4 regions of the Aliikangiella maris genome follow, and region 3 is predicted to be linked to each of the others. Evidence: predicted binding sites of a transcription regulator. Region 3 holds the regulator's gene; each other region holds the start of a gene.
What was found. The regulator sigma-54, encoded in region 3, starts transcription at its own class of promoters, with help from an activator protein. The targets are predictions, from matches to a motif close to TGGCACNNNNNTTGCTNT.

Region 1 (8,405 bases), on a different contig from region 3:
GCCATTAAATGGAACACTTATGAGTGTTTTAATTGTTAACGGTCCCAACCTAAATTTGCTTGGGACCCGAGAACCAGACATTTACGGTGCGGCAACGCTGGCGCAAATTGAAGCGAAATGCCTGCAAATATTCTCAAATGCGGGAATAGATGCCAGTTTCATGCAGTCGAATGCAGAACATGAGATCGTAGACTGTATTCAGCAAGCAATGACCAATAAAGTTGAGTACATTATTATCAATCCCGCCGCCTTTACTCATACCAGTGTCGCTATTCGTGATGCCTTGTTAGCCGTAAATATTCCATTTATTGAAATTCACCTGTCAAATCCGCACAGTCGAGAAGCATTTAGACGTCACTCTTATTTAACCGATGTGGCAAAAGGCGTGATTGCCGGATTTGGTGAACAAAGTTATTACTTGGCCTGTCAGGCGGTGATTAACCAGCTAAAACCCTAAAGAATTACGCAAATTAATCCTAATTTTAGTCTTTTATTTATTTTCAAGGTGTTGTCATTATGGATATTCGAAAAGTAAAAAAATTAATCGAATTATTAGAAGAATCGGGCGTTGCAGAAATTGAAATTAAAGAAGGTGAAGAGTCTGTTCGCATTAGTCGAGCAACGGCACCCATTTCAGCTGCACCAGTCCAATATACTACTGCGCCAGCCATGCCAGCAGCGCAAGCCGCAGCGCCTGTTGCCGCAGCAGAACCAGCAAGCGCAGCAGCCGAAGAAGTTTCAGGTCACCAAGTCAAGTCACCGATGGTCGGCACATTTTATCGCGCCCCTTCTCCAGGATCTAAATCATTTGTTGAAGTTGGCGATCAGGTTAAACCAGGCGATACCCTGTGCATCATTGAAGCAATGAAAATGATGAATCAAATTGAAGCGGATGCCGCAGGAGTGGTTAAAGCCATTTTGATTGAAGATGGCGAGCCCGTTGAATTTGATGAAGGATTATTCATCATCGAATAGTCGACTGATTATCCCCAATCAGGTTGGGAGATCACATTCACAAGTTGAATACATCTCCACATTTAATAAATCAGATAATCTGGAAGATAAGATGCTTGATAAAGTTGTTATTGCCAATCGTGGAGAAATTGCTCTGCGAATTCTGAGAGCATGTCGGGAACTCGGAATAAAAACAGTTGCTGTCCATTCGACAGTTGACGAAAACTTAATGCATGTAAAATTAGCCGATGAATCCGTGTGTATTGGTCCGGCATCGCCGCTAGAAAGTTATTTAAATATTCCCGCCATTATTGCCGCTGCCGAAGTTACTGATGCCGTCGCAATTCATCCGGGATACGGATTTTTAGCAGAAAATGCTGATTTTGCTGAGCAGGTTGAAAAAAGTGGATTTACCTTTATTGGCCCTAATGCTGACTCTATCCGCTTAATGGGTGATAAGGTTTCTGCCATTACTGCAATGAAAAAAGCCGGTGTTCCCTGTGTGCCTGGCTCTGATGGACCGCTGGGCGATGATCCAAAAGAAAATCTGGCCATCGCCAAGCGTATAGCTTACCCAGTCATTATTAAAGCCTCGGGCGGCGGCGGCGGACGTGGTATGCGGGTGGTTCACAAAGAAGAAGATTTAATTAAATCAATCGAAATGACCAAAGCCGAAGCCAAAGCAGCATTCAACAATGATATGGTGTATATGGAAAAGTTTTTACAAACACCACGCCACGTTGAAATACAAGTCATGGCTGATAATCATGGTAACGCCATTTATCTGGGTGAGCGCGATTGCTCAATGCAACGTCGCCATCAAAAAGTTGTTGAAGAAGCTCCTGCCCCAGGTATTACCGAAGAAAAACGCCGCTTTATTGGTGAGCGCTGTGTACAAGCCTGTAAAGAAATTGGCTATCGCGGTGCTGGAACCTTTGAATTTCTTTATGAAAAAGGCGAGTTTTATTTTATAGAAATGAATACTCGAGTACAGGTCGAACACCCTGTATCAGAAATGATTACTGGCGTTGATATTATTAAAGAACAACTTCGCGTTGCCGAAGGACAACCCTTGTCTTTCAAACAAGAAGATATTCACCTGCGCGGTCACTCAATTGAATGCCGAATTAATGCCGAAGATCCTCGAACTTTTATTCCTTCACCCGGTACTATCAATCGCTATCATGCACCCGGCGGTCCAGGTGTGCGTTGGGACTCACACATTTACTCAGGTTATCGAGTTCCACCAAACTACGACTCGATGATTGGAAAATTAATTACCTATGGCGAAACACGAGAAGTTGCGCTGGCACGAATGCAAATGGCGCTGGATGAAGTGATTATTGATGGTATTAAAACCAATATCGAATTACAGCGAAAAATAATGTCAGATGAAAACTTTTTAAAGGGTGGCACTAACATTCATTATTTAGAGCACAAACTGGAAAATGAGGCGAGTTAATCACTCACTCATTTTGACAACCTTTTATTTTGACAATTAAGTAAGTTGAAATCAGTTAGTCGATTATCGTTGACGACAATACAGAGTCGTCAAAAGTAGTCACTAAAACAAGTCACTAAAACCACGCATAAAAACGAATTGTCAAAAAAAGTATAAAGAACAGAAAATTTCTAAAAAAATGCCCGCATATCAGCGGGCAAATCAGGGGTTGAAAATCAAGTTGTCATCAAATTTGATTTGATAAGAATAATAGAGGATCAACCCTTTAGATTCTGAGACTAAATTAACATTCTATTGACATTGATTTTTATAACGCTTTTTAAAAATAAAAACAAGTTTATCAATTCAACTGATTTATTTTATTTTGCGATAGAAAACAGCTTAATTGCTTCATTATTTTGTCATTGAAAAACCGCTAAGTTTTCACTTTTACTTTTTTCTAGTTTTTCGATTTCTTTTTAATTCGATTCAACAAATGAAATGAATTTGTCTGACTTGCCTGAATTTGTTTGCCCGTTTCATCCACGATGACAACTTGAGCCGAATGTTGACCATAACGAACATTTTCAGCTTTAACTTGTAAGCTTCCCTTGTCACTTTTAATTAACTGACCATCGAGAAAAAAACGTAGCTGATGCTGTTGTTTTAACGCAGGCTGAATTGTTGCAACCAGTGTTACCGTTGCGGCATTATTACGAATCACCCCATCATTTTCAGGCTGGGTAAGCACCAGTTGCTGATAAGCATCCATCACTGGCGAGTTGCTATTGCTCGTTGGATTTTCTTGGGGTTTGTATTGCTCTAAAACCGAATAATCAGGCGTTTCCATTTTAATGGCAGGCACTTCTTTTACTTTATGCTCAGTTGCTCCCTTACGGGGTTCGTCTGTGTAGTGTACCTGTCCATATTTATCGACCCATCGATAAATTTTCTTTTCGTCTTCGGCTAAGGCAAGTTGGCTGATAATGATACCAGCTATCACGATACCCCAAATAACCAATACTCTTACAGTCGATAAACTGTCGGAACTAAAGAGATGCGGTTTCATAGTGCTCTCCCAATTGTTAACATAAATTTTTGTTACCGATATTAAAGCGGTATGCAGATAACCTACAAACGGCTCATTAAGATTAACCCAGTTGACTTCAAATGCCTATTAAGCTGTCTACATTTTCATAAAAACAGCTGAGTCTTCTATCCTTTAACCATTTTTTCAATCACCGACTTGCCTCGCTATTAGCAAATCCTGATTGGTGAATAATTCGAGTATGTCTTAATCATCAGACATATCAACCTTTCAACAGTTTCATGGAAAGTGTAAAACAAAAAAGCCCGACATCAAGCCGGGCTTTAGTTTTTACAAAATTTGTTAGTGCTTACAGGCTGTAATACATATCAAATTCAGCAGGATGCGTTGTCATGTTCAAGTAAGTTACATCTTCCTGCTTCAGTGCAATATAAGAGTCGATAAAGTCATCACTAAAAACATTACCTCGAGTTAAAAACTCACGGTCACGATCTAAAGCTTCTAGTGCCATTTCTAAGGAGCTGGCTACTTGTGGAATTTCAGCCGCTTCTTCAGGTGGTAAATCGTATAAATCTTTATCCATTGCATCACCAGGATGAATTTTGTTTTGAATACCATCAAGACCCGCCATTAACATCGCAGTAAATGCCAGATAAGGATTAGCAATTGGATCAGGGAAGCGGACTTCAATACGACGACCTTTTTCACTTGGTACATGCGGAATACGAATCGACGCACTACGATTTTTCGCGGAATACGCTAACATAACTGGCGCTTCAAATCCTGGGACCAAACGCTTATAAGAGTTGGTAGAAGGGTTTGTTAATGCGTTTAATGCACGCGCATGCTTTATAATTCCACCAATGTAATAAAGTGCTTCTTCTGATAAACCACCATATTTATTACCTGCGAACAGATTCACGCCATCTTTTGCCAATGATTGATGAACGTGCATACCGCTGCCGTTATCACCAACAACCGGCTTAGGCATAAAGGTTGCTGTTTTACCATAAGCGTGAGCAACATTATGCACAACATATTTTAAAATTTGCGTTTCGTCGGCTTTGGCCACTAAAGTATTAAACTTGGTCGCCAACTCATTTTGGTTAGCCGTAGCCACTTCGTGGTGGTGAGCTTCAGTTTTTACACCCAACTCTTCTAAAACCAAACACATTTGTGAACGAATATCTTGCGAAGAGTCTACTGGCGGTACAGGAAAATATCCGCCTTTTACGCGTGGTCTGTGAGCCATGTTACCATCATCATAGCGACGCTCTGAGTTCCAAGCAGCTTCGTTAGAATCAATTCGATATGAAGCGCCTTTCATATCAATGCTAAAACGCACATCGTCAAACAAGAAAAACTCTGGCTCAGGCCCAAAATACGCAGTATCGGCAATACCAGTCGATTTTAAATAAGCCTCAGCACGTTTTGCGATAGAACGTGGGTCACGATCATAACCTTGCATGGTAGAAGGTTCTAAAATGTCACAGCGCAGGTTAAGTGTGCTGTCTTCACAAAAAGGGTCAATTACCGCAGTATCAACATCAGGCATTAATACCATGTCAGACTCATTAATACTTTTCCAGCCAGAAATTGAAGAGCCGTCGAACATTTTACCTTCTTCTAAAAAGTCCTCATCGATGCAGTGAGCAGGCAATGTAACGTGCTGCTCCTTTCCTTTTGTATCAGTGAATCTCAGGTCGACAAAAGAAACTTCGTTTTCTTCTATCATTTTAAAGATATCTTTATTGCTCATTGTGTTTTCCTCAAACATTGTCTGGAATGGATAATTTTTTTTTAATTACTTCACTGGCAAAGGTAAAAGCAAAGTTGATGCCAGTTTTTATATTCAACAAAAAGCGAAATTAAGGCAATTATAGTTGGATAATCCCGAATAAAAAGCCTTTTTTTGGTGCATGGACAGCAGCTCATGCACCAAAATGGTGCATGAGTTAATCTTTGTACATTGTTAAGACTTTGGCATTACTTTTTTTAATGCGAACTCTCAATTTTATTTGCTTGCGCTGAAAAATTATCCAATTACACTACTCGCCTGTATTATTTTTGAGCAGCTTTATTATTAAGCCCATGTCATTTACCAATTGTCATACCGCCAAAGCCACCACTCAGGTGATCATTGCCATTATTATTTGGGCAGCCTCATTTATCGCCATGAAAGTTGCGGTTGCCGAACTTGGCGCATTTTTAACAGTATTTTTGCGGATGCTATTAGCCGTGGCGGTACTGGCGTTTTTCTTGCCTCAAATCAAGCAGGCGAGACATGTGTATCAAAAAGGGGACATTTGGCTGATTTTAGGCCTGATTTTATGTGAACCTTGCCTCTATTTTGTCTTTGAAGGTTTAGCGCTGACTTATACTTCGGCATCAGAAGCCGGTATGATCACCGCGCTGCATCCTTTTATGGTAACCATTGCTGCTTTTTACTTTTTAAAAGAAAGCATTAACTCGCGTATGGTGATTGGTGGCATTATCGCTGTGATTGGCGCGGCTTTGTTATCATTTTTAGGTGAAGCCAAAGCCTCCTCAAGTCATCATTTACTAGGAAATGGCCTGGAATTTATTGCGATCTGCTTTGCCACGGGCTATAGCTTACTGGCAAGAATGCTGGGAGAGCGCTACTCGCCGGTCTTTTTAACCAGTATGCAGGCGTTATTTGGAACACTTTTCTTTTTACCGCTGGTACTTGCCTTTAATAAGCCTGTTCCTGCCGAAGTTTCTGGCGAAGCCATTATGGCTGTATTATTTTTAGCCTGGGGAGTCAACGTGATTGCCTTTATTTTATATAACGCCTCATTAAGGGCTCTACCTGCCAGTCGAGTCGGTAGCTGGATGAATCTTTTACCAATATTTACGCTATTCTTTGGTTGGCTATTACTCGATGAGTCACTAACCCAATGGCAGTATCTATCTGTCGGGTTGATTATTTTTGGTGTTATTTTCAGTCAATTAAAACCAAAGCGTAAAACTGTTTTTATTGAGCAATCAATTATCAAAGATGACTATATTGAGCAGGTGATTGAAGCAGAAACATCAGCTAATCAATCGATTAAAGAGGTAACAGCCAAAGCTTGATGAATATTTGTCAATACGATCAATTGGGTTGGGTGTTTAAATCAACGCCCATTTTAATATAGGCAACCTGACTTTTATAGAAAATATCACCTATTGCTTTCAGCCCAAATCGTTCATAAAAATTAATTGCTTCGGTGCGAGCATCGCACCAAAAGTAATCAACATTTTGCTGTTGTAGTTGGTTAAGCAAAAAGCGCAGCATTTGTGAGCCAACACCCTGATTTTGAAATTCGGGTAAAGTGGCAAACTTTCTAAGCCTGGCGCTACGTTCTATGATAAAGATTGACGCCACTGCAATTAACTGTTGTTCATTAAAATATGCCCCAAAGTGCAAAGCTGTCTCATCTTCTTTTAAACGACAAAACTCGATAGATTGGTTGGGCCATAACACTCGATGACGAATCATCAACGTTTGTTCTGCCAGAATAGGTTTTATTGAAATAGTGAGCATAGTGGGCCAGTCAATGTTTTAAGCAACCAAACATAAAGCATATTAGCAGGCTTTTCATTAAACCTTAATCAAACGCAATGAACACAGACTAAATCACCACCAGCTATTCAATTGCATGTTGCTCAATAATCGCTAACAACTCATCCACATCATCCGGTTCAACGGGATCGTCTGGATGAATTTTCGGTTCTACATAGCGCGTATTAATGCGATAACCTTGTTGGATTAATTCCACTTCTTTTTCGTAGCGTTGTTTTTTAAATTTTTTAACAATATCAACCCAAAGTGACTGCCAATTATCTCGTTCTTTATCCTTAAAATGGTTTTTGCCTTTAGCCTCAATTGTTATGAGAGTGTGGGTAGCTAAATAAACACCAGGTTCTTCAACTTTCATAAACTTAGAATGTCGTTCAAAACTCACTTCTAAAAAGTCATCATTATAATAGAATACCCAGCTACCACCATATCTCAGCTTCATCCACTCCTCAAGGCTAGGGATGTAAGTTGGGTCCGGTGTATAGATACCATTTTCAATGGCATAGGCAAAAGACTCCTTTCCTAACAGTCGGGGATAAGTATGATACCTTAAATAAGGCTTCCAACCCAAGGTAAGTAAGGACTGTAAATGGGTCATTAATAGTATACGGGCTTGGTCATGCTCGATAAATTCATCTGGCGTTAAGCCACTATTAACACTAAAGTCATAAATACCACGACTTAAAAATTCAGCATCTTCAGTTCCAACGATACTTAAAACATTGGGGATAAGGAAACTCGCACTACCTGCCTCAATACGAACTTGTCCTTTACTATTAACTGGCCAGTCATGTTCATAAAAATTTAAACCTGCTGGCTGTTTATCAATATGCTTTTTTACATAGTGGGAGTTTTTCTGTTGATAGTCGTCAACACTCATACCGGCTTGAACAATAAAAGGGGGCGCCATAGTCGTAATAACCTCCCGCTCGGATGAGGGTTTGCACCCTATTAAACTCAAAAAGCCAAACCACATAAGCCACACTTTAATATGAGTGAATCGCAAATCAACGTAAACTCCTGCTTAACCAATGGACTATTCAATCGCATGTTGTTCGATAATCGCTAACAACTCATCCACATCATCCGGTTCAACGGGATCGTCTGGATGAATTTTCGGTTCTACATAGCGCGTATTAATGCGATAACCTTGTTGGATTAATTCCACTTCTTTTTCGTAGCGTTGTTTTTTAAATTTTTTAACAATATCAACCCAAAGTGACTGCCAATTATCTCGTTCTTTATCCTTAAAATGGTTTTTGCCTTTAGCCTCAATTGTTATGAGAGTGTGGGTAGCTAAATAAACACCAGGTTCTTCAACTTTCATAAACTTAGAATGTCGTTCAAAACTCACTTCTAAAAAGTCATCATTATAATAG
Region 2 (8,405 bases), on a different contig from region 3:
TGTGATTATTGCAGATATTGATGCCATTGATGAGCGTATTACGATTTGGAATGCGGGGGCACCACAAGCGTATATTATTGACCAGTCAACCAGTGAGGTAGAGCAGGTCCAATCTCGACATCTACCCATTGGCGTACAAACGCCACAAAGGTTTAAAGTTGAACCTTTGGTTTCTCGTTTTTCTAAACAGCATAAACTATTGGCAATTACCGACGGTATCATTGAGTCAGTCAATCAAGAATCAGAAATGTATGGTGATGAGCGTATGCTCGAATACATTCAGGCACATATTAATGAAGATAATTTATGTCAGGGATTGATTGATCAAATTATTGAATTTACAGGAGATGCTGAACAAGGTGATGATTTAAGCCTGATTGAGGTGAAGTTTCCTCATCATCATGTGACACAAGTTAACACTACCGAAAATCAATCTCATGCGCAGACTGGTACACTCGACTCAAATATCAGCTTGTGCTTGCGAGGTAAATCTTTGGGTAAATTTGATCCTATTCCAATGTTGTTGCAAACCCTGCTCGAATGCCGAGAGCTTACGCCTCATCGCTCACGAATTTTTACCATTTTATCTGAGTTATATAATAACGCCGTCGAGCATGGGGTATTGGGACTTGATTCAAAAATTAAATCCGGTAGTGAAGGGTTTGCTAATTATTATCGTATGCGCACCGAGGGATTATTAAAACTCACTGAAGGATTTGTTGCGGTTGAAATTGATCATACGCCATTAAATAATGGTGGCAAAATTATTTTTGATTTTAAAGACAGCGGCATAGGATTCGATTGTGAAAAAGTGATTAAGGCCGGAGAGAAACACTATAGTGGACGCGGTATTCCGCTATTATTTAATTTGTGTGAATCACTTGAGTACTTTGATAAAGGTCGGCATGTACGCGCCGTTTATCGTTGGTATGCGGATGAGCCAGAGTCGACTTGAAATAAATTTTAATTTAAAAATTTATACGATAATGCCATCAACTAAAATAGTTATTTTTTCAATAATCCTATCACCGTAAACCTGCATAAATATTCGATGTAGCTATTATATACAGCTATTATATACCGTTATTATATGGGCTAATTATATATCGTTATTCTATACCGTCGTCAGATACAGCGATAAATTAAAATTATTATCTACAATTAACAGACAACATTAAACGTATCATTAAGTATAAAGTCGAGCATAAACTTGATATTTAGACGGATGAAAATATTGATTAACAAATCGATATATCAATCGATAAACAAAGGTGCTGTTTATGAGCCAATATCTTGACCAAAATATCATTGCTGAGTTGAAAGAAATTATGGCTGATGACTTACCAATGCTATTTGAAGCATATTTGGAAGACAGCAGCAGAAATTTGAATAGTCTGGCGCAGGCAATTGATACGCAAGATGCTGATCAAGTAAGACGTATTGCGCATAGTATTAAAGGGAGCAGCCGCAACGTTGGCGCTACAGATTTAGCCTTGCAGTGTGAACAATTAGAAAACGCCGCCAAAGATAAAATACTCGATAATAGTCAACAGGCTCTCCAAAATATTAACCAGATATTTCAACAAACCAGTGAAGAAATAAAGCAGACTTACTTAAATTAGTGTTAACCTGGAACCCGATTAGTTTGAGGCGGCTTTCTTTTTCTTTGTTTCTTATGGTCTTGTCTCATTTGGCATCAAACCTGCTAAGTTACCTATGAAGTTTATTTGACTGAATGTGAGATTGCCAAGATGCTCAATACCGGACCAGGTTCATTACAGCAATTGCTGTCACTGCAAAAAAGTGCGACCAACTCAGAAAACTCTAACCAAATCAAAGGGTTTGTTATTAGTCCTCAAGCTAGCACTATGCGTGCAAATCATTCGCCTCACTATTTATTTGGCCAACAGCTAGCGCAACTGATGCAGCCAACATCATCTAATGGCACAAATGAAGGCGGGAATAAGCCACTATTAGCCTCAGCCATTGCCCAATTTAACGGCAATAATTTTCCGCATTTAGATGCCGATAAAATTGACTTCAATGAGCAGATGGCCTTTAACTTACGTTTTCATCAGGAATCGTGTCAGACTTTAACTGCGCAAGCACAGGCATTGATACACCCACAAAATAGTGAAGATTTATATTTGTCTGATGAAAATACTGAAGGCGCTACAGATAAATTTGGTACGAATGGCATTATGTTTACCTCGGCTCAATATGGTCAGCAATTCAACTCCCTTGTCGCAGCGGGTAGCGATGATAAAAGTGCAACTATTCACGCTGCAACTGTCTTGGCAGAAAAGTCTGCTGTGCCTAAAAGTGGCGATAACGAGCTTGTGCAACAGTCCTTGGGTGACAATTCATTGCTGGGTAGTAGTTCATCTTTAGATAACAGTCTATCGGAAAAAATAGATGATAGTGCTATTGAGGCGTTGACGCTTAGTCATCGCACAAAAAATCCGAGTTTAAAGGGCTCTGGTCAATTGCTTGATAATGTAGCTGGCGAGCGGTCTTTGGGAAAAATACAAAATGACAAATTACAAATTGATAAAGCTATACAGGCAAATCAGTTGCTTCAAAATCAATCATTAAATGCTAAGAATGCGCAGAGTATAACGGATGATACGACCGTTTTATCTGCTACTCGAAATGTCGAGAAAAATATTGCTGCAATGCTGGTCGAGGGCAAAAATCCACAAGACCGTGTAAATAATTATTTACACCGAGGGATGGGAAATGTGCTGCAAGCAAGTGGAGAACAAAAGTTTACTGAGAAAAATCTGTTAAATAAAACTGACTTACTGGGGCGAGCACTTAACAATCAGTCTGGAGTTGATGGCGACACGGGTAAAGAGGGCATCGCAAAATTTAATGCAGGCTATACCGCTCGACTGATGACAATGAGTGAAGGAAAAAAATTATTCATGGAGAAAAGTGATTTTTTTATTCAGCAGGTAGCACAGCAGAGCAGCTTGCTAAGCGGACAGGCCTCACAAGCGCCAGCTAATATTTTGGCTGTGGCATCGGCTTTAACGCCGAGTGCCACTAGTCGTAGTCAAGAACGAGCGACTGAAGCGGGAGTATTGTTATCGCCAGTTGGTGCAACCTTAGCGACAGATAGTCAAACACCAGCGCCGATGCGGTTATCACCTGAGTCTTCTTTTACTCATCCGTTATTTGCACGACAAGATTTTTCACCGAACCTGGCGCTTAGAGTGCAATGGATGCTCAACCAGGGATTGTCGAGTGCAGAAATTATGATGGATCCGCCCGAAATGGGACCGTTAAGTGTGAAGATTCAACAAACTAATGGTGAAACGCATATCGTTTTTCAGGTGAATAATCCCGCCACTAAAGAACTGCTTGAAGAAAACATGCAAAAGTTAAAAAACATGTTAGCAGAGTCGGGTATTAATCTTGGGGATACGGAAGTTAATCAGCAGCAGCGTGATCTTTTTGCGCAGTCGAATGATACTGACAATACTGATAGCCAGTCGGGATCATTAAACTCACAAGGTGAGTCAACAGATGAGGATTTGTCACAACAGCGCTCATCTGTAGTTATAACGAGTGACCAATTGCTTGATGTGTATAGTTAACCTCAACTCTGGATAAGGAAAATCATCAGCCCCATTATTTTGGTGACTCTTGGCGTAGGTCCGTTCTCAAAAAAATGTCTTAAAGTGTTGGGCGTTTTTACTTTTTAATTGGCACAAAAAAAGCGCATTTGAATAGACGCTTTTTTTGTGCTAGTTAACCAAGTCGGTAAGCTAAAATTATTTTAGATTCACTAAAAATGTTTTTAACGCATCGAAATTGGCAGCCATTGAATGGGCTAAGTCAGTTTTTTCTGCACAGCTGGCTAATTCTGGCGGGAGCGGTAACTCGATATTTAAGATTTCTTCTACCGTCGATTTAAATTTTGCTGGATGAGCTGTTCCTAAAAAGATACCTGTTTCTTCCGGCTGTAGCGATTGATGTAACCCTTCATAGGCAATTGCTGCATGGGGCTCACTTAAGTAACCTTGTGCATAAAGCTGCTTAACAGTTTCTGCGGTTTGGGCTTCGTCAATAGCACCGCCAGTCAGTGCATCGCGCGCAAACTGTTCGGTATCCATTAAATATTCGATACGTGGCCAATTGTTAGGTTTGCTTACATCCATTGCATTTGACATGGTTGCAATAGTGGCTTTAGGTAGCCAGTCGCCGGTTTGCAAATATCGAGGTACGGTGTCGTTTAAATTGGTTGAAGCAATAAAGCGTTTAATAGGTAATCCGAGCAATTTGGCAATAATTCCAGCACATAGGTTGCCAAAGTTTCCGCTGGGAACTGCGACTACCAGTTCATTGCGCTGTGCTTTTGGCAGCTGTGCTACGGCATCAAAGTAATAGCAGACTTGAGCTAGCAGGCGACTGATATTGATCGAGTTAGCGGAGTTAAGCCCGACCTGTTGTACCAGTTCTTGATGATCGAAACTTTGTTTGACCAATTGCTGGCAATCATCGAAACTGCCATCGATTGCAATGGTATGAATGTTGTCACCAAGAGTAGTGAACATTTTTTGTTGGAGTTCTGATATTTTTCCCTTAGGAAATAAGATAACTACCTGAATATTCGTCAGACCATGAAAGGCGTGTGCAACGGCTGCGCCCGTATCTCCAGAGGTTGCAGTTAAAATTGTGATAGGTTTATCATCGGCAAAATTTTGCAAACAATTAGCCATAAAATTTGCACCGAAATCTTTAAAGGCGAGCGTGGGACCGTGAAAAAGCTCGAGGCAATATTCTTTGTCATTGACCGCTTGTAATTTGGCTGGAAAACTAAACGTTGTGCGAATAATTTCGGCTAAATCCTGATCGTTGATACTTTCCTTAACAAAAGGTTTTAAAATTGCAAAATTACGCTCATGAACTGGTGCATCCAGCAGTTGGGTAATGTTGTTCAAGGCTTCAATTTTTTTTGGAAAGAAAAGTCCTTGATTTCTACCCAGTCCGGTTTTTACGGCGGTTTCAAAACTGACAACCTGTGACTCATCTTTCAAATTATAAAATTTCACTATCCCGCTCTCTTTTCGTCGTTAGTGGATTGATTGATTCGTTTAAATTAAATTTTTCGCGCACCTTGATGATCAACCTGACAAATGTGTACAAAGCCTTCTGGTGTTTGTAGGTAATTGTCGTTTAACCATTGTTGGAATGCCTCGGCTTTTTGTCGATCGTCGGTTACCGCAAACAGTGTCGGTCCTGACCCCGAAATACCAACTGCTAATGCGCCAGAGGCTAATAAGTGTGCCTTGGTATCAGCGAAGTTAGGTAGCAGTTGGGCGCGATAAGGTTCGGCTACAATGTCGGTTAAATAACGGAAAGCCTGTTGTTTGTTTTGACGATGGCTGGCATCGATAAAGCCTGCCAAATTTTGTCCAAAAGTTATTAGCGTCGCACGTGAATAATTTTGTGGCAGAATTTCACGCGCGGCTTTAGTACTGACTTCAACATCGGGATAAGCAATCACCCAGTAACAATCATCAAAGGTCGGGATTGGTTGGGTAACTTGTTGTTCATCGTTAAGCATTAATTGCAATCCACCCAGATAGCAAGGCGCAACATTGTCATAATGCACACTGCCACTAATTTCGCCTTCTAACTCTCCCATCATGAGCAGCAATTCGTGCTCACTAAACGGCGTGTTATAAAAGGTATTTAATGCGGCGAATGCAGCAACAACTGAACAGGCGCTTGAGCCAAGCCCACTGCTGACCGGAATATTTTTATGTAGGGTGATTTTGATTGCTTGAGCGTCGACTTGTTTTTGTGACAAGGCTTTTTCAAACGCCTGATAGCAACGCCACACAATATTTTTTTCGGCACCTGCGGGTAATCGCGAAGCATGGGTTCCTGCGAGCACAAACTCACTTGATAAAGCGTTTTCGGTGTTGTTGGATTGCTGTTTGACGGATGACTGGTCGAATGCTTCAACGGTGACAATATCGCCAACCAGTGAGCCATCAACCGGGGTGAGTGCTAACCCTAAAGTATCAAACCCGACACTGACATTGCCGACGGATATTGGCGCAAAAACTGACACTGACATAATATTTTCCTAAACGACACAAACTTAAATTGTGCTGCCGTTAATTCGGCAGCCTGTATGAGTAAATTGATGATTTAAAAATTAATGTTCTTGCTCCCAAGCAAGCGTTCTTAAAATATCACCAAATAATCCTGCTGCGGTAACTGCAGCACCTGCGCCATAACCTCGAATAACAACCGGTCTAGGTTGGTAATAATGCGTATTGATTGCCAGCGCATTTTCACCATCGGTTACACTGTAAAGCGGGTGAGAGGCATCGACCGCCTGAATTTTAACATGGCATTGACCATCTTTAATTTGCGCAATGTAACGCAGCACTTGTTGATTGTTCTCGGCAGCATCAATTTGTGGCTGAAAGGTTGCATCAAAGGCTGGTAGTTTTTCCATAAATTCAGCAGCATCAGTAATTTCAGCTAATGCTTGAGGAACCACCGGCTCCAGATTGATATCTTCCAGCTCCAGTTTTAATCCGGCTTCGCGGGCAATGACCAAAACTTTTCTGGCTACGTCAAGACCACTTAAATCTTCGGCCGGGTTGGGTTCGGTAAAACCTAGCTCTTTGGCCTTAAGTGTCGCCTGAGATAGTGACAACCCTTTGTGTAATTCACCAAAAATAAATGACAGAGAACCTGATAATATGCCTTCAAACTGGATTAACTCATCACCAGCTCTGAGTAATCCTTGTAAGTTGTCGATGACCGGTAGACCCGCACCAACATTCGTTTCATAAAGAAAGCGACGATGTTTTTTCTCAGCCATTGCGCGAATTTTCGCATAGTAATCATAGTTTTCGGTATTGGCTTTTTTATTTGCAGTAACAACATGATAGCCATTCGCCAGAAAATCAACGTATTGCATGGCAATAACATTACTGCTGGTACAGTCAACGATTACCGGATTGGTCAAGTGAGCTTCGGAAACAAATTGATTTAATCTTTCTAATGAAAGAGATTCACTCGAATTTTGTAAATCTTGTTGCCAGTTATTTGAAATATTAATGCCGGATTTATTCAATAATAATTGACGACTATTAGCAATTGCGACCAGTTTTAAAATAATATTTTTATCACTTAACCACTGTTGTTGCTTTTGTATTTGGGCGATTAATTCTTTACCCACTGTTCCACAGCCAATCACAATAGCGTCGATGGTTGGCTTTTTCAAAAATAAATTTTGATGACACACTTTGACTGCATCATCGGTGCGTTCATCACGAATTACCGCGGAAATACTGCGTTCAGATGAATCTTGCGCGATTGCAATAATGTTAACTCTCGCTTGCGATAGTGCTCTGAAAAACTTAGCGGCAATGCCTTTTTGTTGTTGCATATGATCGCCAACTAAAGTAACAACGGCCAGCTCTTTTTTAACCGAAATAGGTTCAAGTAATTCGCTTTTTAATTCTAACTCAAAGGCTTCATTTAAACATTCGCGAGCGGCTTCTGCTTCATTGCCTGGTACGCAAAAACTAATCGAATATTCTGCCGAAGACTGGCTAATCATAATGACCGATATATTGGCAAGACTGATTGCTGAAAATACACGACTTGCCATGCCTACCATACCTTTCATGCCTGGGCCAGAAACATTAATCATGGCAACATCGGATAAATTGGATATCGCTTTTACAACTTCACCGCTGCCTGATTCATCTGAAATCAGCGTGCCGGGCTCTTGTGGTTGATGTGTATTTTTAATTAAGCAGGGAATTTGGTGCAGTGATAATGGCGAAATCGTTTTAGGATGTAAAACTTTTGCGCCAAAATAAGAAAGTTCCATAGCTTCATGATAAGACATTTTATCGATGAGTTGAGCGTGGGTAACCAGTCTGGGGTCAGCATTGTAAACACCGTTGACGTCTGTCCAGATAACGCAAGCATCAGCTTTAATACAAACTGCCAAAATAGCTGCCGAATAATCTGAACCGTTGCGGCCCAATGTGGCTAAATCTCCTGATGATTTCACCCCAAAAAAACCGGGCATCAAGCTGACTTTTCCAGGAGCAGGGTAGTTTTCTGCAAATCGAGATTTAGAAATTTCCAGGTTTGCAATTGGCTCAACGGATTTATCATCGATGGTTAAAAAGTTTTCGGGCTCAATGGTTGCTACCTGATGGTTAAAAGCTGTTAAAAAGCCTTTTAACAATAGCACACTGAATTTTTCGCCGGTACTAAGTATTTGTGCCTGAGTCGCCTCTGGACAACGACCTAACAGTCCTGCACCTTCAATCAGATTTTGTAATTGAGCGATGAGTGCTTGATAGGCTTCGTTAATCGCAGGAAGCTGGATATTGGGGTAGTCGCTTTGGGTT
Region 3 (8,405 bases):
GCCAGATGCAATCTCGGGTTGAACAGTTGCGTAGACCATTTGTTGTCTTGCCACGGGACGTTTTCCTGCGAACTCCTCAGAAATAACAATCGCTTCAAAGTGATGGCCATCTCCTCTGACTTCAACTGATTGCGTATTTAATCCAGCTTCAATTAAGTTTTTAATCTCTAATTCTGTCATTTTAAGGCTCAAAAAAAGGTTAATTATGCAAATGCGGCGATTGTACATCGAAACTACCCAGATGTATAAGCAGACGAGCAATAAATTTTTGTGCTAGGTTAACTAAAAACAGTAATACTTTTGCCCTAACTTCCGTATAATGTCTCGCCTTTACCCATGCAAGGACAAAATTGGCGAATAATTAATAACAACCACACGCCAGTTTCTTAATGGATTGAAACAAATTTAAACTTGCGAATTAGGCGATTAGCTCTCAAGATCTAGGCTGGTTACGCTATTTTCAGGAATTACTAGGTTTACATCACACAAATGCTGATTTATTTTGCAATGGTCATATCAGGCATCTCTTTACTCGTCTGGAGTGCCGATCGTTTTACCGATGGCGCAGCAGCAATTGCGCGTAATCTGGGGATCTCTCCATTGATTGTTGGTTTGACCATTGTTGCCATGGGATCTTCCGCGCCCGAAGTAATCGTTTCCCTTAATGCCGCAATGAATAACACACCCGGACTGGCTATCGGTAACGCCATTGGTTCTAATATTGCCAATGTAGGTATGGTATTAGGCATTGCGGCACTTGTGACCCCTCTTAATGTCCACTCTAAAATGCTCAAAAGAGAAATTCCAGTGTTGTTTGGAGTCATGTTGCTCGCTTTTATCTTAATGCTCGATTACGAACTTTCACTGACAGATGGCTTAATTTTGTTGATCAGCCTTGGCGCATATATTTCATGGTTAACCCATTCGGCCTTAAAAAATCGCAATCAAAGTGATTTAATGCTTGAAGAACTCATCGAAGAACTTCCCGAGCAAATGCCAACTTGGCGTGCGGTTTTCTGGGTGGTACTGGGCCTGATCTTATTACAGCTCAGTTCAAAGTTGCTGGTAAATGGTGCAACAGCCATCGCCCACGATTACGGTGTTAGTGACTTTTTAATTGGTGTGACTATTGTGGCCGTTGGTACCAGTCTACCAGAACTGGCCGCATCAATTACTGGCGTATTGAAAGGTGAACATGAATTAGCCATCGGTAATGTGGTCGGATCTAATATTTTTAATTTGCTTGCTGTGCTTGGTGTCCCGGCTTTAATAGTTTCCGTCGATGTCGATAAGAGTATTTTAGTGTTTGATTACGCTTTTATGGTTGGAATCATTATTGCCGTCTGTTTTATGGCTTGGGGAAAAAAAGGTCAACCAGGGAAGATCAATCGTATAGAAGGCGGTATATTACTTTCTTGCTTTATTGGCTATCAGGTCTACCAGTTTGCCATGGCTTCACAAGCATAACTGCTTTCATAGCCAACCTTCATATTTAAAAGCTGACAAATAAAGAGCTTTAGGCAAAGCCAGTACCAAATATTAATAGCTAACACAAAAATTATCAGCGTCTAACTGATTTAACTTGTCTAAACTTGTTTTTTCGAATTAGGTTAATCCACTTTATTTAGCACTCACCTCGAATTCCAACTAGAGAATAACTCACTCTAATAATGAGCATTAGTAAAAACTGGCGAAAAAACGGTATACTCTAGCTTGTGACTCGTGACAACTTGAGTACAACTTACAAGGTTGTCTGCTTTTAGCCAATTACTAGCCAACAACGGTTAATTAAAGAGTCTTAGTGCTGAGTAAAATTTTTAGGAAATTTATGTCTAACCTAAAACCTGACTTGAAACAATTCATCGAACGCGGCCGCCAAGTGGTTGAAATAGAAATAAATGCGGTACAAGCTCTGGCGGGCAAAATCAATGATAACTTCGCCCAAGCTTGTGAATTATTGCTCACCTGTGAGGGGCGCGTGGTGGTTATCGGTATGGGTAAATCAGGTCATATTGGTAGCAAAATTGCTGCCACACTTGCCAGTACTGGCAGTCCCGCATTTTTTGTGCACCCTGGCGAAGCCAGTCATGGTGACTTAGGGATGATAACCCCTAAAGATGTTGTGTTAGCATTATCTAATTCAGGAGAGACCAGCGAATTAATCAGCATTTTGCCTGTTATTAAGCGTTTGAATGTTCCCTTGATCAGTATGACAGGTAAAACTGACTCAACCCTCGCTCGCTTCGCAACGGTTAATCTCGACACCTCAGTAGAAAAAGAAGCTTGCCCTCTAAATTTGGCTCCAACAGCATCAACTACAGTTTCTCTGGTAATGGGTGATGCACTGGCTGTAGCACTGCTGCAAGCTAGAGGCTTTACCGAAGATGACTTTGCATTATCTCACCCAGGCGGTAGTTTAGGCAGGCGCTTATTACTCAAAGTTGACGACATAATGCACAAAGGCGATCGCATACCACTGGTACAACAAAACACAGGCATAGACAAGGCACTTGTTGAAATGACCGCTAAGCGTCTTGGAATGACTTGTATTATTGATAAAAATGGCAAGCTTGCAGGAATATACACCGATGGTGATCTACGCCGCACATTGGCAAGTAATATTGATTTTAGAAATACGCCCATTAGTCAGGTGATGACGCCTGGCGGCAAAACCATCAAAGCCAATCGGCTGGCTGCTGAAGCGCTGCAAATTATGCAACAAAATGCAATTAATGCTTTAGTTGTTACCGATAATGAAAACAAGCCTGTCGGCGCGTTAAATATGCACGACTTATTAATTGCCGGAGTTGTTTGATTAATGAATTATTCAAATGATATTTTAGCTAAAGCAGAAAAAATAAAACTCTTAATTTGTGATGTTGATGGCGTGTTAAGTGATGGAAAAGTATACTTTACCGATAGTGGTCTGGAATTAAAAAACTTTAACATTAAAGACGGACTTGGCATCAAGTTACTACAAGCCGAAGCAATTAACGTCGCTATTATTACCGGAAGGCAGTCAGACATTGTTACTAAGCGCGCCAAAGAACTGGGAATCCAATTACTTTTTCAGGGACAAAAAGATAAACGTGCAGCATTTCACGACATTCTTTCACAACTTGACTTAAAGCCAGAACAAGCCGCACACATTGGCGATGATTTACCTGATTTACCCTTAATGAAACGCTCTGGATTGGGTATAGCGGTAGCCGATGCCTATCCTTTTGTAAAACAGCATGCCGACTGGATTACCGAACAAGCTGGTGGACAAGGTGCAGTAAGAAATGCCGCTGATTTGATTTTATTTGCGCAAAATAAGCTCAAATCAATTTGTCACAGTTTCCTGCAATAGTTTCTTAAAATAAAATTACTGATAATGAGACGAAAAACAAAAATTATTATCGGCAGCCCTATTGTTATTGCGGTGTTAGCGCTTATCTACTGGCAAAACAATACGCCATCAACTATGAATCAATCAACTATTGCAACACCGCAGTCAGATTACTATTTTAAAAATATAAAGATTCGCCAATTTAACTCTGAGGGCAATCTTGAAAATCAATTGAATGCACAACTGATGGAACACTTTGCCAGCAAAAATTTGTCCATTATGGAAACCGCTAATATTATTTTTTATCCGCAGGAAAAAACGAATAATGCTCAACAGTTGACACAAAATACATGGCAAGTCAGTGCAGCCAAAGGTGAGTTTGATCATTTAAGGAATCAATTAACACTTGATAAAAAAATCATTATGAGGGAAATAGTCCAAACCCAACCCCCTCAAAAAAGTCAACCGGAAATATCTATCGATACTTCTCACTTGAACGTTGATTTAAACCGCCAAATTGCAGAAAATCAAGTTGCTGTAACGATTAAAAATGAGCATAGCTTAACCAGTGCAATTGGCATGCAAATAGACTTTAAGCGTAGTCAGCTAAAATTAAAATCACAGGTTTCAGGTGAGATATACACAAATGACTAAAAATAAACTGATTGTATTGATTTTTGCTATTAATCTAATGCTATCATCAGCGATTCTCGCCCAAACAAATACTTGGCATTTTAAAAGTGATGAAACCCAGACAGATCTCAAAAACAATACAACAATCTATTTAGGTAACGTTGTTATTTTTGATAATTTTAGAAAGTTATCTGGTGATAAAATACTCTTAAAATCAACACCACAATCAAAAGATAAACAAACATATTCTGAATTTGAAATTTTTGGTTCACCGGCTCACATTGAACAAAAAGATAGCTTATCGCAATCAATAGAGCAATTATCTGCGACCAGTATTCGTTACAATATTAACGAAAATAAAATTACCGCTAAAGAAAATATTCATTTGATAAAACATCAATCTGCTCAACAGTCATTTGAAGTGAAAGGAAACATACTGACAATTTTGCAGCAACCGACTTATCAATTAAATGTTACCGGAAATCCATTAACCTTGAATATTGCCCAAATTGATGGCGAGCCCATTGTAATTACTGCCGACCATTTAACTTATTCCGAAGCAAATAATCTGATTAAATTAAATGGCAATATTGTTATGCTGCGCGATAACGCAAAAGCCAGCGCACACCAGTTAAGCTACAACTTACAAACACAAATTTTGCAAATGTCAAAATTTCCTGATAAACAAATTGAAATTATTCAATCTACACAAAATTAATTACTTGATAAAAAATGAGCCAATTGAAAGCGAAAAATCTCGCTAAAGTTTATGCAAAAAGAAAAGTAGTATCTGACGTATCTTTGACGGTAAACACTGGCGAAGTCGTCGGTTTACTCGGGCCTAATGGTGCAGGAAAAACCACTTCATTTTATATGATAGTCGGTTTAGTTCAGGCAGATGGTGGTAAAATTTTTTTAGATGCACAAGAAATAACCCACATGGCAATGCATGAACGGGCTTGTTTAGGTATCGGCTATTTACCTCAAGAAGCCTCAGTATTTCGTAAGTTAACAGTTGAACAAAACTTATTGGCTATTCTTGAACTTGATACTCGATTATCACCTTCACAACGCCTTCAAAAAATGCAAAATTTACTCGAAGAGTTTCAAATCACGCATATTAGCAAAAGTCTTGGCATGGCTTTATCGGGTGGTGAAAGAAGACGCGTTGAAATTGCCAGAGCGCTGGCTAATGAACCCCGTTTTATTTTACTTGACGAACCTTTTGCCGGAGTTGATCCCATCTCTGTAGGTGAAATAAAAGCTATAATTCAACAACTAAAAACCCGTGGACTTGGCGTTCTAATTACCGATCACCATGTGCGTGAAACACTTGATGTTTGTCAGCGAGCATACATTGTCGATTCGGGCAAACTATTGGCCCACGGAACACCCAATGAGATTTTAACAAACCCTCAGGTTAAAGCAGTCTATTTAGGTGATAACTTTACCATTTAATAGAACTAATTCAATTTAAAATCACTCATCTATACAAAACAATATAACACCAAAAAGATCATAAACAGTCAGCAATTTTATGGTTTTGATAGCGATCATGTTTAAATTTTAATCGGTATTAGAATAAAATATAATTTTCTTATAATTAACACTTGAAACTGAGATTAAACAGCTTCATATTAAACTCATAAGCACAGTCTTTCTTGAATATTTTCCAATCAAATTTAAGAATAACTGCTATAGTTAAAGGTACTAAGAGGCACTAGTTATCGTCTCTGGAAAATAATATTAATGAAACAATCTTTACAGCTTAAAATCGGTCAATCACTTACCATGACCCCCCAGTTGCAGCAAGCAATTAAATTGTTGCAACTTTCAAGTCTTGACCTGCAAAGTGAAATTCAGGAAACCCTTGATTCCAATCCATTACTGGAAGCTGAAGCTAATGAAGATGGCCAGCTTAACCAGACAGAGTCACTCGATAATCAAAGCGAACAACGCACTGATAACAATGACGAATCAGACACTAGTGAGAAATTGCAAGATAATCAGTTAAGTGATGAATTAAGTACCGATTCGCAATGGGAAGATTGGGGATATGTTTCACAAGGCCCCTCCTCTAACAGCCATAATGATGAATACACTGAATATCAGGGAGAAACATCTGAATCATTGAGAGATCAATTACAATGGCAGATCGATATGATGAATATTTCTGATATTGATCGCACTATTGCCACTATTTTGATTGACGCAATCGATGAGCGGGGTTTTGTTCAAGCAGACATTAATGATGTGGTTGAAATGTTTGTTGACGAAATTGATGATCCGGAAAACTGCATCGAAGTCGAAGAAGTTGAAGCGGTTTTACATTTATTACAAAGTTTTGAACCTGCCGGTATTGCTGCAAGAAACATCCAGGAATGCTTATTGATTCAGCTTAAAAGAATTAAAGAGCAAACGAGCATTACTGAACTGGCTCAATTAATAATTCAACAGCAGTTTGATGAGCTATCTAGCCGCAATTATCGACAAATCACCCGCCAATTAGGCATTAACGAAAACCAGTTGAAAGAAGCGCTGGTGGTGATTCAATCACTCGATCCCCGTCCCGGTAATCAAATTAATCAAAATACCGCACAATATATTACACCTGATGTTTTTGTTTCAAAAGACACTAAAGGAATCTGGTGCGTAGAGTTGAATAATGGGTGCACGCCCAAATTAAAAATCAATAATGACTATGCTGCACTAATCAAACGTGCAGATAACAGCGCAGATAATGTATTTTTAAAAAATAATTTGCAGGAAGCCAAATGGTTTATTAAAAGTCTGCAAAGTCGTAACGAAACCTTGTTAAAAGTGGCGGCTTGTATAGTCAACAAACAAGTTGGCTTTTTAGAATACGGCGAAGAAGCAATGAAACCATTGGTACTAAATGATATTGCAGAAGAAGTTGAAATGCATGAGTCAACCATTTCTCGCGTGACAACACAAAAATATATGTGGACACCTCGAGGAATTTTTGAATTAAAATATTTTTTCTCAAGCCATGTTGGAACAACAACTGGCGGTGAAGCATCTTCTACAGCAATTCGCGCAGTACTTAAGAAACTGATCAGCGCGGAAAATCAGGCAAAACCCCTGAGCGACAGTAAACTTGCAAACTTATTAAAAGATCAAGGCATCAAGGTTGCTAGACGCACGGTTGCCAAATATCGTGAAGCGATGTCAATTCCTCCTTCAAATGAGAGGAAAAAATTGATCTAAGACATTAAGAACCATGTCGGATGACAGTAATCTGAACATACGGCATTTATCTTAATTTTCCATCAACTAAAGAAGGAATACTACTATGCAAATAAACTTAACTGGCCATCATTTAGATATTACTGATTCATTAAGAAACTATGTTTTTGAAAAGTTTGAAAAAATTGGCCGCCACTTTGATCACATCAACAATGTCCATGTAATCTTGCAAGTAGAAAAGTTACGACAAATTGCTGAGGCCAAACTCAATGTAAATGGTGGTGAAATATTCGCCAACAGTGAGTCAGAAGATATGTATGCGGCAATCGATAATCTGGTCGACAAACTTGATCGTCAGGTCATAAAACACAAAGAAAAGCTCATTCGCCATTAATGTCCTAGTCAAGTCATCAAAATGACACAAATTTTTATAAAAAAGGACTAAAAGTATTAGGGCTGATTGTGATAAAGTTAACAGTCAGCTCTAGTAGAATAAAACACAAACAACATCTCATGAATATCAACCAACTTCTTACGCCGGAAGCCACATTTTGTAGTCTCAAGCTATCGAGTAAGAAAAAAATACTTGAAAAAGTCAGTGAAACATTGGCGCAATCAATTGACTGCCCTGTCGAAGATATTTTTGAAAGCCTATTCACTCGTGAAAAACTAGGTTCAACCGCTTTAGGACATGGTATCGCCATTCCTCACGGTCGGGTTAAGGCCTGTCAAAAAGCAACAGCTGTCTTTATTTTGCTTGATGAGCCAGTCGATTATGACGCACCAGACAATCAACCTGTTGATATCATTTTTGCCATTATGGTGCCAGAACAAGCCGACAACGAACAATTACGCAGTCTTGCCGAAATTGCAAAAATATTATCTGACTCAACTCTGGTTTCACAAATTCGCCACGCACACTGCCGAGAAGCATTAATTGAAATATTAGTTAAAGCGTCAGAAACAATTCACTAAATCAATATATTATGGTTAGATACGATTGTACGCGTTTTAACCAAAACTATCTAAAGCAAACTAACTAGACAGGCTCATTGGAATATGAAAAGAGTTATCGTAAGCGGTCGGTCAGGTTCAGGCAAAACAGTTGCGCTTCGCGCACTTGAAGATCAAGGCTTTTACTGTGTCGACAATATCCCCGTTAAATTGATTCCGGCGTTGCTCGAACAAATCGATGAACATTATCCGGGGTTAGCAATTGGCATAGATTCTCGCA
Region 4 (8,405 bases), on a different contig from region 3:
ATTGAACTCATGGTAGAAAGCTACCAGCATGCTCAGCAATGGCATAAAATATCTGATGCAATTGCGTTATTACCTAAAAGCCTACAACAATCACCCCAATGGCTTTATAAAAAAGCATTTGCTTACCAAATGATGAATCACAATCGTCAAGCGAAGCAGACTTTTATTCAAGTTCAACAGCAAATCGAACGCTTACCTGAGCATCGAAAAAATAATCCTGCATTTCAACAGTTATGGCGTCAAACTAATAGTCAACTGAAACAGCTACATGAATAGAGAAAATAAAAATAATGTTAAATTAGGACTAATAAAATGAAAAGTAGAAAACCTGACAGTCATTAGCTCATTAATTACTTTGCTACTACTGTCAGGCTCTTTATTAATATTAAGACTTTTTAGTCAATGAATTTAGCAGTTTCGTGTAATTTGCCAAATCAAGTGCGTAAAAACGGGTTTTTGGTGCGATGTAAGTGAGAGTGTAAATACCATTTTTAGTAGCAAAGCCTGAAATAATCAGTTTGTAAGGAACACCATCACTATTTTGCGTATCCAAAAATATTTGAAATCCATCATTGCCGGCAATCGACTTCGGATTGTTTTCTGAGGTATCAATAGTCATTGACTGATTTCTTGCCTTGTACTCTGCTAAATAAAGCTCTGCAATTTCATAGGGGAGGGCATTTTCAGGAAAATCCTGTTTGATAGTTTCAAATGCTTTTTTCTTTGCAGTAAAACTGACTGTAATAGATTGCAGTGAAATTGCATCACGCGTAAGAGTAACGTGTTCTTTTGATTTTATAACCATCCATCCTTTAGGAAGCATAAATTCATATTGGTTATTGATTTTTTCAGATTTTTCCTTTTTGATATAGCTCCAGCCACCACAACCCATTATAGTCGATAAAAGTAGTGCGATAACAATCTGGGTAAATATTCTTAACATTGTCTATTCCTTGCTTAATTTATTTAAATAGTACTCAACCAGCTTCAATTCTTTGGTTGACTGAGTATTTTTAAGATAATAGGTTAAATGATTTTTGGCTTCTGTGTATTTATTCAGTTTGTAAAAATACAAGCCTAAATCTTTATGGGTTTCAGTAAACTCAGGTGAAAGCTCAATCGCCTTTTGATAGAACTTGATAATTTCATCATTATCTGCTGAGGTTTTTCGCTTGGCCTCGGCTAGATAATAATAACCAATACCACCATATCGTTGTTGTCTCTGCTCATTACTTAATAATGAAATCAGACTGTTATATCGCCCAAATTCTAATTGTAATCGTGCTGAATCCTGTAGAATATTTTTAATGAACTGTTGATAGTTTTTTTCGCCTAAAAAGTTAGACCGACTGGTTGTTTCTTTTGTCATTTTATTAAATAAAGTAATTCGCTTTTCTAACTTGGGGTGCGAAGAAAAGAAGAATGGTTCATCTGTTTTACTATCTTTCACTTCAATCAGTAACTTTTGCATAGCACTAGCTGCTGCATCTGGTGCATAGCCTGCTTTAACCAGTCGTTCAAAACCCTTGTGATCCGATTCCAGTTCAGCTTTTCGAGAGTAACCATAAATAGATGAAGTATTTGCCAGAACACTTAGCAATCCAGCAATGGGGATTCCCATTAATAAGGTGCTCATCGCTCGTGCTGATTGCACCGACTGATATTGAATTGCGCCATGTTTTTGAATAAAGTGTGTTCCCTCATGCCCAATAACCGAGGCAATTTGTGCTTCGTTTTCAAAGGCTGCCAAAAGTCCCAGGTTAATATAAATGGCTCCGTTCGGAAGAACAAAAGCGTTATATGAAGGTGACTTTAATATCTTAATTCGCATTACATCGACATAGTCAGGAAACAGACGATTTAAAATATTATTTAAATACTCTTCAAGTGCTGGATCTTCATAAATATGATTGCCATTTACTGCTTCTTTTTCGAATTCTTCACTTTGATGCCAGATTAATTTTTCATCAAAACTTAAATTTGAAACCTGCCCTTTATTTTGAAAGGGTTTCAGGTTTGAACTGCATCCTATGATAAAAAATAAACCAAAAGCACTAATAAAGGATAACCAATTATTTTTCATAGTGATCACCTAATTGGATTGCTTTTTCGACTGTGCAACTTTTTTCTTTGAGGGTTGATAAAAAGCAAGATAATCATCAACTGAGCTACCAAAATATTTTTTGAGAGATTGGATATTGTCAAAGTTAGGTGGTGATATGTCGTTTGAACTCCACAAGATATCGCCTGTTTCAAGCTCAACAATACTCATGTATATATTACTGCCGCCCATTGGGATGCCTATGCCTAATATGGCTACGCCAACGGCGAGTGCGGCCCGGCCACCGGTTGAACGTACATCAACAGCATTAATAAACAAAATCGTATCGGAGTTGATTTTTTCTCGTAAAAAACTTAACCCTGGCCCAATTGAATAATCGAAGTTTTTCTTTTTGTGGTCCCACATTGCACCATAATTTACCGCAGCAGGTCCAACAACACGATACAGTGCAATGTGTTCATCGAGTATTTTTTGCTCTTCAGCGGTGAGTTGTGGGTGGTTTTTTATTTGAATATCTTGTCTTTCTTTTTGTAAAAGATTAATTGCTGAGCTGAATGATTGAGTTGACATTTGACCCCATTCTGGTACTTCTTCAACTGCACCGCCTGCGGTAAAACGAAAGACCTTAACATCCGGCTGCAAAACAACAATTTCAGTAGGTGGATTACTTTGATGGTTGGTTAGTTTTTTGTTAATGAGCGCCTTGTTTGCGCCGCATCCCAAAATAAAAATTAAACAGCCAACGATGATGGCATTTTTGATTAGATTAAACATCGACTTCCCTTTTATTTTTATCGAAATATATATTAACCGGAGGACGATACCATGAATTCAATATTTTTGACAAATATTTATATGAACCTGGTTGGGAATCAGGTAAAAGCAATTGACCGCCAAGAAAAAAGCCTCGTAAAACGAGGCTTCAAATTGCGATAAAAATAAGTTGGTGTTATTGAATTACAAGGTTACCTCATTAGAGCAACTTTGGGTTGAGCCTTCTTCGCACACTTTGAAGGTATAACTACTGTTGCGATTCACACGGTAAGTTGCTGAGCCATCGTTGGGCGTTGTATTATTAAAACTGCCATTAACATAAATATCAACATTGGCCGTCGCCGCGCCGCTCCAGTTAATGGTAATTTCTCTACCGTTTCCACTGCGTGAGCCGCTGAGGATTAAATCACTGCCGGTGCCATCAGAAACAAAGACGGCTTGGGTTTGCGATCCAGTTGCCCCTTCATTATCGGTTACTGTTAGAGTTACACTGTAATTACCATTAGCCGAATAAGTATGATTGGTGCTAATGCCTGTTGCCGAACTACCATCACCAAATTGCCAGCTATAAGTGACAATTGAACCGTCGCTGTCACTACTGTTGGCGGCATCAAAACTACACTGCCATTGGTTACAGTTAACACTAAAACTCGCTGTTGGTGGTAGATTGCTGCCAGGTGTGGTGCCACAGGTTTGTCCGGCTAAATAATCAGAGGCATTTTTAGCTTTTGCGATCCCATAACCAAAGTAATCATCGCGTCCAGGTGTACCCTGATCTTCGGCGGTTTGTTTAAGCGCATTGCGAATTTCTTCACCGCTGCAATTGGGATGATTTGACCAAACTAATGCCGCCACGCCCGCAACCGCAGGGGTTGCCATTGAAGTGCCATCCATAAATCCATAATCAGATGCGCCTACCGATAAACTGGCGGTGGTTGCGCCAAGGATAGCGGTGCGATCTTCGAGGGCTGTTGCCACTGCAGGAATAGTTGTATTGTTAGGAGCGCCCAAGGTCCCGAATAACATACCGGGTTCATTGTTAATAATGATTGCCCCAATACCGCCAGAGTTTTCACAATTTAGTACTTTGTCTTGAAAGCTGATGTTGCCGCGATCAATCACACAAACTTTACCGTTAGCACCAGCATCAACTGTTTCGCCTAGCCCCATAAAAAATGTTTGTCCGGCCGCATTGCCACTGTTTTCAAAGGCCGAAGAGGTTAGTGCGGTATTACCAACACTTAAATTTGATAAAGTCGCCGAACCCGCAGGGTAAGTTGAAAGTACGCCCACACCTCCGGCGGTCACTTCGACGCCATAACCATCATGGGTTTCTTCATATCGGTTTTTACCGCGACCAACAGTTTGGGTATTACTGGGAAATTGTGAAAATGAAGCGATTTGGTTGTTGTTGTCGTTCGCACCGATCATCATTACCGATTTGTAACCAGCTGGATACGAACGCACATTATTGCCATCATTACCTGCCGCAGCTAATACGAGTCCACCATTGGCCACAAAGTCATTAAATGCATTTTCTTCGGTCGAGTTGGCACCGCCACCGCCGAGGCTCATGGTAATGATATTGGCACCAGCCGCGCCGCATTTGCCTGCTGCATAAGCCAAATCTGATGAATAACCCCATCCACTATCGTTGAACACCTTAATAATATGCATGGGAACCCCAGGCGCCATTCCAACAACGCCGACACCATTGTCTTGTGCGCCGACGGTTCCTGCAACATGGGTTCCATGTGGACCGCCATCTCTGAACCAGTCGTTGGTGCCTGAGTCGCTATCGCCGGTAATGGCTGCCCAGTTAAAATCTTCATTTCTACCACCAGTTTCACCCGTATCACCAGCGATACCTGAGTCAATCACACAAACTTTTTGGCCAGGTTGCAAAGTCAGTTGATTGGCTTGAGACTGGTAAATCGAATAGGGAGTAATTTGTTCACTATTGGGGTCGCCCGCATCGTCATTATAGATTGCCAATGGGTAGCGTCGTTGGTCTATCTCTATTTTACGAACTGCCCGATTATTCTTAAGCAGTCCCTGAACATCCTCAAGCTTTTTTCCTTTAAAGGTCACGGCAATAAATTCATCAGATTTTAGATGAACTTGACCGCCAGCACTTTTAGCCTGAGCTATCGCCGCGGCTCGATTACCCGAGTCAACTTGAATAATATATCGATCATCATCGGCCATTAAATTGCCACTAATACACAATGAAACGGCCAATACTGTGTTTTGTATTTTACTTCCGAAAGCCATTATTTTCTCCTGGTTGATTTATTATCAGTGCTTAAAAAACTTGATTCAATTTAATAAAGCTAGAAGATATTTATGGCAAGAGATAGCCAATATTGAGATATATCAACAGAAAAATTTAAAAAGTTATTTTATAAATTTTTGAGATATAAACAGCTTTGTCGAATTGCCGCTTATCCGGTGGTGAATTGCCGCATTTGCCTGTTTCCACTTCCTGGTTACCAGCCAAAGCCTTTGAATGTGTGGATTGCTGCTCGAATTTAACCTTGGCACAGTGATTGCAAAAAATATCCTTGATTGAAAACAACGGCGGTCAGAGGCCAGTAATTTCAAGCGAGTGTATCCCATTGGTGATGCGCAAGTTTCGGGCAAAGAAACGTAAGTACGGTAAATCAGGAAAAACAATGTCGATCAATTTTGAAAAAGCATTTGGTATTCACGAAGCCGCGTTAAATATTCGCGAACAACGAGCGCAAGTGCTTGCCAATAATCTGGCCAATGCGGATACACCAAATTTTAAAGCCAGAGATATTGATTTTTCCAGTGCCCTGTTACAAGCGCAATCTAGTATGCAAAGTGGTTTGGTAAAAACCTCTCATAAACATATGGACAGTCAGATTGGTCGAGAAATCCCCGGGCTGTCTTATCGAATTCCTTTTCAACCTGATACCGGTGATGGTAATTCGGTTGATGCGCAAATAGAGCAAACTAAATTTGCCGAAAATGCCATGCAGTATCAGGCTACCTTGCGTTTTTTAGATGGCAAAATTAAGGGCTTGATGCAAGCACTTAAAGGCGAGTAACAACATCATTGTGATGGGAGAAAGACATGGGGCTTTACGATATTTTTAACATCAGTGGTTCAGGTATGGCAGCGCAAAGTGTGCGTCTGAATACTACCGCCAGCAACATTGCTAATGCCGATAGTATTGCTAGCAGCACTGAACAAACTTACCGAGCCCGTCATCCGGTATTTCAGGCTGTTTTAAATGGCATTGCCAGTCATTCATCGGACGATCAGGCCTCAGCTGGTGTGAAGGTTAACGGCATTATCGAAAGTCAAGCCGAACCTGTTGCACGTTACCAGCCCGATAATCCACTGGCAGATGAAAATGGCTATGTGTATGCCCCTAACATTAACCTGGTTGAAGAAATGGCAAATATGATTTCGGCATCACGTTCTTATCAGTCGAATGTGCAGGTTGCCAACATGACTAAACACCTGCTGAGCAAAACGCTGACTTTAGGTCAGTAATTCGTGGCTAATTGAAGAGAGATTAACGATGACATCTCCAGTAAATACAACCAACTATGCCGATATGGGGTTAACTACACATACGGCGCCAACTCGCGAAATTAAAAAAGAACTGGGACAGTCTGATTTTCTGGCACTGCTCACTACTCAGTTGGCTTCGCAAGATCCATTATCACCGGTAGACAATAAAGAATTTATTTCGCAAATGTCGCAATTTGCCAGTCTGGATAGTTTGCAAACGCTGGTTAACCGGTTTGGCGAGTTATCAAACTCACTCACATCAAATCAGGCTTTGCAAGCATCAGCTCTCGTTGGGCGTAATGTATTAATTGAAGGCAACGAAGGTTATTTGATGAATGAGTCGGTGATGGCCGGCCAGCTCAATTTGGACCAAACCACGACCAATATTCGATTTGAAATTAAAGATCCTGCCGGTCAAGTTATCCGCAGTATTGAAGTTGGCACGCAAGAAGCCGGTGATATCGATTTTATTTGGGATGGTAATAACAATGACGGCGAAAGAATGCCACCCGGCAATTATATTGTTGCCGCTTATGGACAAGTCGGAGGCTCAACCGAGCAATTAAAAACCTCGATGGTTGCACGAGTTGAAAGTGTCAACCTTGGCGGTTCAGAAGGGCGGATTCTGCTCAACCTAACCGGGCTGAATCAAATAGATTTTAATGAAGTAAAAGAGATTGGTTAAACAGGAGAGAAGTTATGTCATTTAATACAGCGTTAAGTGGTCTCAATGCGGCGCAGGCAGAACTCAATGTCACTGCAAATAATATTTCAAACGTGAGCACCACGGGGTTTAAAGAATCCCGAACAGAGTTTGCCGATATATTTTCGACAACTTCTTTCGGAAGTTCGGGTACCAATATTGGTAACGGGGTGTTGCTGGCCAATGTGGCCCAGCAATTTAATCAGGGAAACCTTGAGTTTACTGCCAATACCCTCGATTTGGCGGTGTCAGGCGAGGGCTTTTTTATTCTCTCTCCTGGTGAAAACAACGATAACGCCATTTTTACCCGTAATGGTGAGTTTGGAGTCGACAACAATGGATTTGTAGTCAGTAATGCCGGCGCAAGGTTGCAAGTGTTTCCGGTAAATGCTGATGGCACAGTAACTGCAACCAGTTTATCCAGTACTATTCCGCTGCAACTGCCACAGACTGCTGGTGTACCAACAGTGACCTCATTAGTTGATATTGGGGTTAACTTACCTGCGAGCGCCGGAAATCTTGATCCATTAGCATTTGATCCACTCCAACCCTCGACTTTTAATGCATCAACGTCATTAACTGTATTTGATTCACTAGGTGAGAGCCATGTTGTAACTGCTTACTATGTTAAAGTGGCTGATAACCAATGGGCAACTTACTACAACACAACCGATTCTGCCGGTGCAACTTTGCCGATTGATATTACTGGTGGGGCTGTCGGTGCCGGTGGACAACTTTATCATGTGACCGATTTTGATAATTCGGGTGGCTACTTATCTAATACACCTGACCCCATACAAACCGAAGCAATCGACTTTTTAAATGGTTCTGATCCCAATCAGATTATTGGGTTTAATTACGCCAACAATGGTACAACTCAATTTTCATCGCCTTTTACAGTGAATGTCTTAAACCAAAATGGTTTTCCTATTGGTCGATTGACCGGGGTTGAAATTTCCGATACTGGTGTAGTGCGTGCCAACTTTAGTAATGGGCAAACTACTGCATTAGGAAAAATTGCCTTGGCTCGTTTTCAAAACTCACAAGGGTTAGCGCAAATTGGTAATAACTCGTGGGAAGACACTATTGATTCAGGTTCGCCCTTGGCCGGTGAAGCATTAACATCGAGTTTTGGACAAATTCGTTCGGGTGCATTAGAAGTTTCCAATGTGGATCTAACCGAGCAATTGGTTAATTTGATTGCGGCACAAAGAAACTTTCAGGCCAATGCCAAATCTATTGAAACTAACAATACCATTACTCAGGCGATTATTAATATTCGTTAATTTACTTTTAAATAAATTTAAAAAGGAAGTTGA

Region 1: a site for sigma-54 is predicted at 5,268-5,285, ahead of glnA (glutamate--ammonia ligase). Genes of this name have one in related genera too.
Region 2: a site for sigma-54 is predicted at 1,692-1,709, ahead of ABVT42_RS11485 (flagellar hook-length control protein FliK). Genes of this name have one in related genera too.
Region 4: a site for sigma-54 is predicted at 5,375-5,392, ahead of flgB (flagellar basal body rod protein FlgB). Genes of this name have one in related genera too.

What each region holds. Positions count from the first base shown of each region.
Region 1 covers NZ_JBFDAH010000008.1:115,072-123,476, reverse strand. Annotated here, with positions in the region: gene aroQ (type II 3-dehydroquinate dehydratase) at 20-457, shown strand; gene accB (acetyl-CoA carboxylase biotin carboxyl carrier protein) at 517-975, shown strand; gene accC (acetyl-CoA carboxylase biotin carboxylase subunit) at 1,067-2,416, shown strand; gene ABVT42_RS09610 (DUF4124 domain-containing protein) at 2,856-3,464, opposite strand; gene glnA (glutamate--ammonia ligase) at 3,793-5,202, opposite strand; gene ABVT42_RS09600 (DMT family transporter) at 5,535-6,539, shown strand; gene ABVT42_RS09595 (GNAT family N-acetyltransferase) at 6,559-6,990, opposite strand; gene ABVT42_RS09590 (hypothetical protein) at 7,094-7,936, opposite strand; gene ABVT42_RS09585 (hypothetical protein) at 8,063-8,405, opposite strand, start outside.
Region 2 covers NZ_JBFDAH010000010.1:128,561-136,965, reverse strand. Annotated here, with positions in the region: gene ABVT42_RS11495 (ATP-binding SpoIIE family protein phosphatase) at 1-955, shown strand, start outside; gene ABVT42_RS11490 (Hpt domain-containing protein) at 1,281-1,622, shown strand; gene ABVT42_RS11485 (flagellar hook-length control protein FliK) at 1,728-3,602, shown strand; gene thrC (threonine synthase) at 3,780-5,060, opposite strand; gene thrB (homoserine kinase) at 5,108-6,094, opposite strand; gene thrA (bifunctional aspartate kinase/homoserine dehydrogenase I) at 6,176-8,405, opposite strand, start outside.
Region 3 covers NZ_JBFDAH010000014.1:65,415-73,819, forward strand. Annotated here, with positions in the region: gene ABVT42_RS13635 (BolA family protein) at 1-180, opposite strand, end outside; gene ABVT42_RS13640 (calcium/sodium antiporter) at 490-1,467, shown strand; gene ABVT42_RS13645 (KpsF/GutQ family sugar-phosphate isomerase) at 1,829-2,815, shown strand; gene kdsC (3-deoxy-manno-octulosonate-8-phosphatase KdsC) at 2,819-3,352, shown strand; gene lptC (LPS export ABC transporter periplasmic protein LptC) at 3,377-3,985, shown strand; gene ABVT42_RS13660 (LptA/OstA family protein) at 3,978-4,682, shown strand; gene lptB (LPS export ABC transporter ATP-binding protein) at 4,697-5,422, shown strand; gene ABVT42_RS13670 (RNA polymerase factor sigma-54) at 5,714-7,192, shown strand; gene hpf (ribosome hibernation promoting factor) at 7,278-7,565, shown strand; gene ABVT42_RS13680 (PTS sugar transporter subunit IIA) at 7,685-8,146, shown strand; gene rapZ (RNase adapter RapZ) at 8,231-8,405, shown strand, end outside.
Region 4 covers NZ_JBFDAH010000010.1:177,432-185,836, reverse strand. Annotated here, with positions in the region: gene ABVT42_RS11715 (tetratricopeptide repeat protein) at 1-276, shown strand, start outside; gene ABVT42_RS11710 (hypothetical protein) at 386-943, opposite strand; gene ABVT42_RS11705 (M48 family metalloprotease) at 947-2,083, opposite strand; gene ABVT42_RS11700 (hypothetical protein) at 2,093-2,836, opposite strand; gene ABVT42_RS11695 (S8 family serine peptidase) at 3,020-5,110, opposite strand; gene flgB (flagellar basal body rod protein FlgB) at 5,512-5,910, shown strand; gene flgC (flagellar basal body rod protein FlgC) at 5,937-6,362, shown strand; gene ABVT42_RS11680 (flagellar hook assembly protein FlgD) at 6,391-7,068, shown strand; gene flgE (flagellar hook protein FlgE) at 7,083-8,372, shown strand.